4 regions of the Geobacillus sp. YHL genome follow, and region 3 is predicted to be linked to each of the others. Evidence: riboswitches for the same ligand, from Rfam matches in the RefSeq annotation. Region 3 holds a riboswitch; each other region holds the start of a gene.
The links. Region 3 has a riboswitch for S-adenosylmethionine ahead of JCR24_RS05810 (methionine biosynthesis PLP-dependent protein). Riboswitches for the same ligand answer to the same signal wherever they lie in the genome.
Positions count from the first base shown of each region.

Region 1: linked by a shared signal. The riboswitch ahead of mtnW (2,3-diketo-5-methylthiopentyl-1-phosphate enolase) and the one ahead of JCR24_RS05810 (methionine biosynthesis PLP-dependent protein) in region 3 are both predicted to bind S-adenosylmethionine.
Region 2: linked by a shared signal. The riboswitch ahead of mtnK (S-methyl-5-thioribose kinase) and the one ahead of JCR24_RS05810 (methionine biosynthesis PLP-dependent protein) in region 3 are both predicted to bind S-adenosylmethionine.
Region 4: linked by a shared signal. The riboswitch ahead of JCR24_RS10045 (phosphoadenylyl-sulfate reductase) and the one ahead of JCR24_RS05810 (methionine biosynthesis PLP-dependent protein) in region 3 are both predicted to bind S-adenosylmethionine.

Region 1 covers NZ_JAEIGB010000018.1:51,552-53,749, reverse strand. Annotated here, with positions in the region: gene mtnW (2,3-diketo-5-methylthiopentyl-1-phosphate enolase) at 1-1,196, opposite strand, end outside; SAM riboswitch class I at 1,268-1,376, opposite strand; gene JCR24_RS13725 (pyridoxal phosphate-dependent aminotransferase) at 1,461-2,198, opposite strand, start outside.
Region 2 covers NZ_JAEIGB010000018.1:48,614-50,811, forward strand. Annotated here, with positions in the region: gene mtnK (S-methyl-5-thioribose kinase) at 1-1,177, opposite strand, end outside; SAM riboswitch class I at 1,316-1,484, opposite strand; gene JCR24_RS13720 (carbon-nitrogen family hydrolase) at 1,579-2,198, opposite strand, start outside.
Region 3 covers NZ_JAEIGB010000003.1:271,001-273,198, forward strand. Annotated here, with positions in the region: gene JCR24_RS05805 (alpha/beta hydrolase) at 1-572, opposite strand, end outside; SAM riboswitch class I at 759-869, shown strand; gene JCR24_RS05810 (methionine biosynthesis PLP-dependent protein) at 1,071-2,174, shown strand; gene metC (cystathionine beta-lyase) at 2,178-2,198, shown strand, end outside.
Region 4 covers NZ_JAEIGB010000009.1:60,560-62,757, forward strand. Annotated here, with positions in the region: gene sat (sulfate adenylyltransferase) at 1-157, opposite strand, end outside; gene JCR24_RS10045 (phosphoadenylyl-sulfate reductase) at 432-1,139, opposite strand; SAM riboswitch class I at 1,265-1,369, opposite strand; gene JCR24_RS10050 (DUF1128 domain-containing protein) at 1,499-1,723, opposite strand; gene JCR24_RS10055 (low molecular weight protein-tyrosine-phosphatase) at 2,073-2,198, shown strand, end outside.

The sequences.
Region 1 (2,198 bases), on a different contig from region 3:
AGCGCTTCGTTTTCTGCAGCCGCCTCACGAAGCGGACGGCCGGCCAACACCGCGTCGATCGCCGCGCGAAACGCCCGGCCGCCCCCGATCGCCCCGTCCGGATGGCCGTGAATGCCGCCGCCGGCGTTGACGATGGTGTCAAGGCCGAAATCGCGGATGATGAGCGGCACCAATCCCGGGTGAATGCCGGCCGACGGCACCGGAAACGCCCGGGCAAACGGCTCTTGGTCGTCGGTGAGCGCCCTTGCGATGCCAAGCGCCTGCTCACGCTCCAAGGCCACGCTGCCATACGGCGACGGGAACAGGACAAAGTCGGCGCCGGCGAGCCGCAAAAGCTTTCCAAGCCAAAGCGAAGGCGCCACCCCATAAAATTCGGACGTCGTAACAGCGCCGCTGAACGCCGGGTGAGCCATAATCGGCACCGCAATCTCCTCATCCTCGCGCAACGCCTGCAACACGTCAAGCCCATAAGCGAAGACGTTAAACAACAGCACATCAGCGCCAAGCTCGGCGGCTCGTTTCGCTTTGTCCTTTAACGCAAACGTTTTGCCGGTCAAGTTGACGGCATACAACGTCCGCTTGCCCGTTTGTTCGTACACTTCCTGAAGCGCCGCCTTGCCCTCGGTGATCCGCTTTTCAAACGGAAGAAGTTCGCTGTCAAACAAAATTTCATCGTCTTTGACCAGGTCAACGCCGCCGAGCGCCTGTTTTTTCAATTCCGACGTCAAGTACGCCAAATCGCGGCCGATCATGCCTTTAAAAATGCTCATCAACAGTGGGCGGTTATGCACCCCGACTCGGTCGCGAATGCCGTCGATGCCAAAGCGCGGCCCAGGAAACTGTCGCTTCCATTCATCCGGAAACTCTAAATCAAGCAGCCGCACTTCACCGTCGAGCGACAGCTTGCCGAACGTCGTGACCAACAATGCCGGCAAATCGGCGCTGAAGTTGACTGTCGGGTAGGCGATTTTGACGATCGCCCGCTTCAGCCGCTTGCCGAAATAGGCGTTTACCCGCTCGCTTTCGCCAAGCTCTTCAATAGCGACGACTTCCCCTTTATGTTTGCGAAGCTGCTCCTGCTCCAACGCCGGCAAGTCGGTCCACGTGCCGATCGTCAAGCCGAGCGCGATCCCTTCCGCCTTTTTCCGAATGTCTGTTTCATCATGAAGCAAATACGTTGCCATCACTGCACTCATCGTTCATCCCTCTCAATCTCGAAATAAAAACGCCTCTTCATAAGAAGAGGCGTCACTCATCCATGGCGCTCTTCTTATCTCTCAGCGTTTCCGCTGCAAGAATTAGCACCGTGCTTGGCGCGCGCCAAGCCGGTTGCCGGGCTTCATTGGGCTCGTCCCTCCGCCTGCTCTTGATAAGAAAGCCTGCTCGTTTATGCACTTATCAAACAATTGGCAAATTTACTTTGAATTATGACATCGCCGATTGGCGTTGTCAATCATTTTTCAAAAATTTTTTTCGAACAATCCAAGGCGGCCGATCCGCTCCGCTGCTTCGCGAAGCCGCGCTTCATCGGTCAAGAGGCCGACGCGCACATACCCTTCGCCGTGCTCGCCGAACCCGATGCCTGGGGCGACGGCGACATGCGCCCGCTCAAGCAGCATGTCGGCAAACTCAGCGGATGATATGCCTTTTGGCAGCGGAAGCCAGGCGAAAAACGACCCGGATGGCGCCTGCACCTCCCAGCCGGCCTCGCAGAGCGCAGCGATGAACGCATTGCGGCGCGCCTCATACAATGCGACCAGCTCCGTGACACAATCTTGCGGACCAAGGAGCGCCGCGGCGGCCGCTTCCTGGATGGCGCCGAACAAGCTGACATACAAATGATCCTGCAAAAGCTCAAGCGCCCGAATGATCCGCTCGTTGCCGACGGCAAACGCCACACGCCAGCCGGCCATATTGTATGTTTTCGAAAACGTATAAATTTCGACGCCGACGTCTTTCGCCCCATCGACTTCCAGGAAGCTGACCGGTTTCCGGCCGTCAAAGCCGATCGCCCCATAAGCGAAATCGTGCACGACGGCAATGCCGTGCTTGGCGGCAAACGCCACCGTCTCCGCGAAAAATTCCTTTGTCGCCGTCGCGCCGGTCGGATTGTTCGGATAGTTTAAAAACATGAGCTTCGCTCGGTCGGCCACTGCCGCCGGAATGGCTTCATAGTCCGGCAAAAAACCGTTTTCCGC
Region 2 (2,198 bases), on a different contig from region 3:
CGGCGAGCAGCCGGCGGAAGCCATCCGTTCCTGTCAGCTCAGCCCGCTCAATGATCAAGCGGCGGCCGAGGCGGAGCGCATGCCGTTTGGCAACAAGCCGTTCATCTTTGTGCTCGATGCCGTCAAGGTCCGCCACATGGGCGAGGCCGATCGTCCGGCGGATGACTTCGCAGCCGGCAAAGCCGACGGCGTCGATGAACGCGTGCCGGAGCACGTCCTCGAGCAAGCCCGGCGTCGCGGCGTACGTTTCCACGCTCTCGGTGCGCCAAAGGTTTGAGAACACGGACGCAAAGACGTCCCATGTCCGGTCGATGTGGTCAAAGAGCGGTTGGCGCTCTAATTCAGAGCGGGACAACGCATTTAACAGCAAATTGGCAAAAAATTGGCCAAGGTCAAACCCGATCGGACCGTAAAAGGCGAATTCTGGGTCGATCACTTTCGTTTCGTCGGCGCTTACGAAAATGCTGCCGGTATGCAAATCGCCATGCAAGAGCACATCGGCTTCGGTTAAAAACTTGCGCTTCAGCTTTGCTGCTTCTAGGTGCAAGCGGTCATCGCGCCAAAGCGCTTCAACGTCTGGGCGCAATTCGTCTTCAAAGTTGTTCGTTTCGTGGTCAAAAAACGGGTCGGTGAAGACGAGGTCTTCCGTGATTTTGCACAGTTCCGGATTGACGAAGCTTTGCGCCAATTTCTTTTTCTCTTGCTGGTTCATGCCGAAATCAGACGTATAAAACGCCGTCTTGGCGACAAACTCGCCGATATGCTGGGACAAAAGCGGATACGTTTTTCCTTCGATCAACCCTTTGCGGGCGATTTGCAAACGGGATAAGTCTTCCATCACCGTAATGGCGAGCGATTCGTCAGAATAGTAGACTTTCGGCACGTATTGCGGCACATAGCTCGCAAACGTGCGCAGCGCGTTGCTTTCGATGACGGCGCGCTTTAACGTAAGCGGCCAGCTTTCGCCGACCACTTTGGCGTACGGCAACGCTTGTTTGATGATTACGCCTTGCTTTGTTTCTTGGTCGACGATATGAAACACTAAGTTCAAGTTGCCGTCGCCGATCTCGCGGCACAAAAGAGGCGCCCCGTCGCGGAATAAGCCGAGGCGGACAGCGAGAGATACCGCCTTCGGTTCGGTCAGCGGTTCGTAAACCGATGTTTGAACAGTGGTCATTGCCTTGTTCCCCCTTTTTTCATTTCGCTCGTTTTCAAATGCCGGTTCTGACGCGCGCTAAAACTCGGCGTTTCCGGCAAATGAAAAAGCCTCTTTCGCATACGGAAAGAGGCTTGAAGATTCATTCGTTCTTCGCGCCTCTTATCTTTCAGAAAGACATCGGTCTTTCTGTTGGACTTAGCACCGTGCCCTGCGGAAGCATGACGCTTCCGGCGCCGCCCTTGGCGTGCGCCCTATCTCACGATAGTATTACGGTCGGTTGCTGGGCTTCATTGGGCCAATTCCCTCAGCCAACTCTTGATAAGAGTACCGATTTCTCGTATTCAGTTTTTGCAATTTTCACGATGTTGTCAATCGTTTGGTTGTTTGATTCGAATGATACATGGTCGATCAATCGATTGTCAATACGTTTTGAAAAAATTTTTTGCCGCTTCGTAGTCGTGCGGCCGGCGGTCGGCAAACACCGGGATGCGCGCGCGGACGTCCGCAACGAGTGCGGGATCGATGTCGGCCGAGAGAATGCCCGGCTTCTCGTCCGCCTCGGCGATCACTTCGCCCCATGGGTCGATGACGAGCGAATGGCCGGCAAAGACGTTGTTCGGGTCGCGGCCAGCCCGGTTGCAGGCGACGACGTAGCATTGGTTTTCAATCGCCCGCGCCATCAAGAGCGTCCGCCAATGGTGCAGGCGGGGAAGCGGCCATTCGGCGACGACAAACAGCACTTCCGCCCCAGCCATAGCATGGGCGCGAATCCACTCCGGAAAGCGGATGTCATAGCAAATGACCCCGGCGCATGAAAGCCCGTCAAGCGAAAACAAACCTAAGCTGCTTCCCGGCTGCAAATACAAATGTTCATCCATCAATTGGAACAGGTGAAGCTTGCTGTATTCGCCAACGATTTGACCGTTCCGGTCGGCGACGATCATCGTGTTCGTCACGCCGGTTGTTGTTTTTTTAGCGACCGAGCCGGCGACGAGATGGATGCTGTGTGCTTGCGCTAGGCGGGAGGCGAACGCTTTCG
Region 3 (2,198 bases):
CCATCCGTCGTTTTCACCGCTGTTTCCTCTGTGCCAACAGAATGGTAAAGCGAAAGGAGCGATGGATCGCGGAATGAGCGGATGCGCGCCAATACCGAGTCATCGATATAGGGGGACTGCATGGCGATTTTCCCAAATGTATGCGGATACAACAACCCGGCTAGAAGCGACACCGTTCCGCCGAGCGAATCGCCGATCAGCGCCCGGCCTTTGCCCATTTGGTATGTCGGCAGTTCGCGGTCCAAAAACGGGACGAGCTCATGGGCTAAAAAACGAAGGTATGCTTCGTGCTTTCGTCCTTCCGGGTGGTATTTCTCGTAGCGGTCGTTGACGTTCCGATACGGGATGCCGACGACGATCGTCCGGTCGATTGTTCCTTCTTCCATCAGCGTTTCGATGACGGTTTTCATTTTTCCATACATAAAATAATCTTTGCCGTCTTGCGCGATTAATAAAGAATATTTGTAAAGCGGCGAAAAATTGCTTGGCAAGTAGATGAGCAGTTCGATTTCTTCTTGCAGCTCTCCGCTGTACAACTTGCAGTCGCGCATCGTTCCTGTTGCTGTCGCCATGACCATCCTCCATGAAAGCGTAAGTTCATCTGTTATTGTAACATATTTGCGCCCAAAGATGTTAATGAAGGGCTCGAATTTTTCGCGAATTTGCCGAATCGCACCGCTGACAAAAAAATGGCTTGCAAAAACGTGGGGAATGCGTTACATTTTTATTAAATTTAAAAAAATTGAATACGCGTCCCATTCTTATCAAGAGAAGCGGAGGGAACTGGCCCAATGAAGCTTCAGCAACCAGCCGCCCGACGGCCAGGTGCTAAATCCAGCGAATTGAGCATTCAATTCGGCAGATAAGAAGAAGCATGACCCCATGTGTATGGAAAAGTCTTCTTCTTAGAAGACTTTTTTTATTTATTCAAGCGGCCGCTTCCATCAACCGCGAGGCGGTTTCGGACGAAGGCGCTTGGCCGCTGCCCAACGGACAGTGGTGCTTCGTTGGGCATTAAGTGGTCGGCCGTTGATCCATGATGGAATTTTCAGCAGAAGGAGAGAGATGAGATGGAGAAACTGGAGACGTTGTTAGCGCAAATTGGCAACCGGAGCGAAACGGTGACGGGGACGGTCAACCCGCCGGTTTATTTTTCCACCGCCTACCGCCATGCCGGCATCGGAGAGTCGACTGGGTTTGACTACATCCGCACCGGCAACCCGACGCGCAAAATCGTCGAAGAAGCAATCGCGAGACTGGAAGGCGGCGACCAAGGCTATGCGTTCAGCTCCGGCATGGCCGCCATTCAGACGGTGCTCGCCTTGTTTGAGAGCGGAGATGAGTTTCTCGTATCGGCCGACCTTTACGGCGGCACGTACCGCCTGTTTGAGCGCGGCTGGCGCAAGTACGGTCTTGGGTTTCATTACGTTGACTTTGCTGACCTCGATGCAGTGGAAGAAACCATAACGGAAAAAACGAAAGCCATCTTTTTGGAAACGCCGACGAACCCATTGATGCAGGAGGCGGATATTTCGGCGGTCGCCAAGCTCGCCAAACGGCATGGGCTGCTGCTGATCGTCGATAACACGTTTTACACGCCGGTGCTCCAACGCCCAATCGAACAAGGAGCGGATATTGTCATCCACAGCGCGACGAAATATTTAGGCGGCCATAACGATGTGCTGGCCGGCCTTGTCGTCGCCAAGGGCGAGGAGCTCTGTCAACGCCTGGCCGAGTATCAGAACGCCATCGGCGCGGTTTTGTCGCCGTTTGATTCGTGGCTGTTGATTCGCGGGATGAAAACGCTGGCGCTAAGGATGCGCCAGCATGAAGAAAACGCCAAGCGCATCAGCGCCTTTTTGCGCGAACATGAAGATGTTACAGACGTCTTATATCCAGGAAGAGGCGGGATGCTGTCGTTCCGGATTGCCGATGAAAAGTGGGTGAACGGGTTTTTAAAAAGCTTGAGCCTCATTACGTTCGCGGAAAGCCTGGGCGGAGTCGAAAGCTTTATTACGTACCCAGCGACGCAGACGCATGCGGACATTCCTGAGGAAATCCGCATCCAAAACGGTATTTGCAACCGGCTGCTCCGTTTCTCGGTCGGCATTGAGCACGCTGACGATTTGATCGCCGACTTGGCGCAGGCATTGAAAAACATGAAAGAGGTGTAAGCGATGGAACAGGAATGGTCGTTT
Region 4 (2,198 bases), on a different contig from region 3:
AAAAACCAGTGAGGGGGCTGTAGGCGCCCGTTCCGATCAGCTCCAAGTCGCTCAGTTCGGCTTTGGAGAGCTCGATCGTTTTGGTCGCCTCATCAAGCGGATAGTCCGGATTCCAACGATTGATCAATGTGCCGCCATGCGGGATGCTTACGCTCATGTTCATAACCTCCTAGATTGATAGATGTTGTGAAATGCCGCTGCCATGTTCATGAGGCAAGCGCTCTTTTTTTTAGGCTAATGACGCCAAGCAGACGCTCAAGATGGCGATGACCGTATAGACGTCGCTGTCAAACAGCAGCTTGACGATTCGGAATGGCGTCCGATTCATCAGCGACGCCTATCGAGGCCGCCGCGCCGCTTGCCCCGATGTTCATGGCGAAGAAAAAGGATGCGATCAAAGCAATGGCAAGGAGCATGTCAATGTTCTCTCCTTAGGCGAGATGGAGACCGCATTCCGTCTTTCCTTGGCCAGCCCAGCGCCCGGAGCGCAAGTCGTTCGGATCTGTAGCCGGAGCGGTGCACGGGGCGCAACCGATGCTCGGGTAGCCGCGGTCGTGGAGCACGTTGTACGGAAGGCCGTGTTTATACACGTAATTCCAAACGTCTTTCCACGTCCAGTGAATGAGCGGACAAACTTTAATCGAACGGAACTTGTCGTCTTTGTTAATGTACTCGACATGCCGCCGCGTCGGCGATTGCTCGCGGCGCAAGCCGGAAATCCACGCCGTCACCCCGGTCAGCACCTCGCGCAGCGGAATGACTTTGCGCAGCTCACAGCATTTGTTCGGGTCGCGTTTCCATAACTCGTCGCCAAACTGCGCCTTCTGTTCTTCCAACGTCAAGCGCGGCTGCTTCATCACGATGCGAAGCGACGGATATTTTTCTTTCACTTTCGCGATCGTATCGTACGTCTCTGGAAAATGCAGGCCGGTATCCAAAAAGACGATTTCGGCGTCCGGTTTGACTTGGGAGATGAGATCAATCAGCACAATCCCCTCGATGCCGAAGCTGCACGCGTATACGATCTCATCGCCGTATTCGCGATACGCCCAGGCCAGGACGTCAAGCGCCCCTTTTGTTTCATTATCGGACGGAAAAGACGGTTTTTCCGCCTTTTCCCACTGATCATACGTGAGCATCGGTTTCTCCTCCTCACAAAATCAAAGAAAATCCACGTAATTAGTCGGATATATAGCGGCCAAACGGCAATTCGGCGGCGAAAATCCTTCCTTGCATGAATCAGAAAGAGCGGGAGAAAGGGTGCCCCTTATTTTACTAAAGATCTTCTTTAGCTGGAATTGGCACTTTGCTATAGGCGGCAGGTTGTCGGAGTTCATTGAGCCCATTCCTCCCTCACTCTCGAGCAACGTATGCAACGCATGTCATTTAATTGATTAAAATTTTAGCACAATTGACGATAATGTCAATCATAGTTTTTCGATAGGAATTGTTTTTATACGAAACAGCTGCATTGCCTGCCTAGCAGCAGATGGGAGCGTTATTTTTTGCGCAGGCTTCCGAGCTCTTCGACAATCGCCTGCATTTCGCTTGGGCTGAACGTCTCGCGTTTCATCACCATCTCGTAAATGTCTCTCAACTCATCGTACCATTCCTCGGAAAAATGGGACGGCTTGATGGCATCCAAGTTCAGCACTTTCAACTTTTGCTTCAACTGTTCGATCATGTAGGCGACGTTTTCCGCCGACCGTTTTGATAAATCCATTCGTTTACTCCTTTCATGGCAAGTTACTATGTATTGTACCATAGGTGCAGGAAGAATGGGGAGAGATTGCATGGCTTGCTTTTCTGATGAAAAACGGATGATGTGGTAAAATGTAGGTGCACATGCATAGTGCCAGTCTAAAAGGTTGGTGAAACACCGCGTTTTCTTCAAAATGGTTGTCGTGAACGCGCGCAAGAGTTGTTGGCCCATTCGCACACGCTCCCCCGCTGGAGTTGTTTTGTCGTGACATCCCCGTCCTTTTAGGGCCAAAAAGGGCTAGATGAAAAGAAATGAAGGAAAACTAACGGTGGAAAGCACCGTGGACATAGAGAGAGGGGTGGCTGTTTGGATGATTAAAGTGCTGTTTGTTTGTCTTGGAAACATTTGTCGTTCGCCGATGGCGGAAGCGGTCTTCCGTCATTTGGTGAAAGAGCGGGGGCTTGACGGTCTGATTGCCGTTGATTCGGCGGGAACA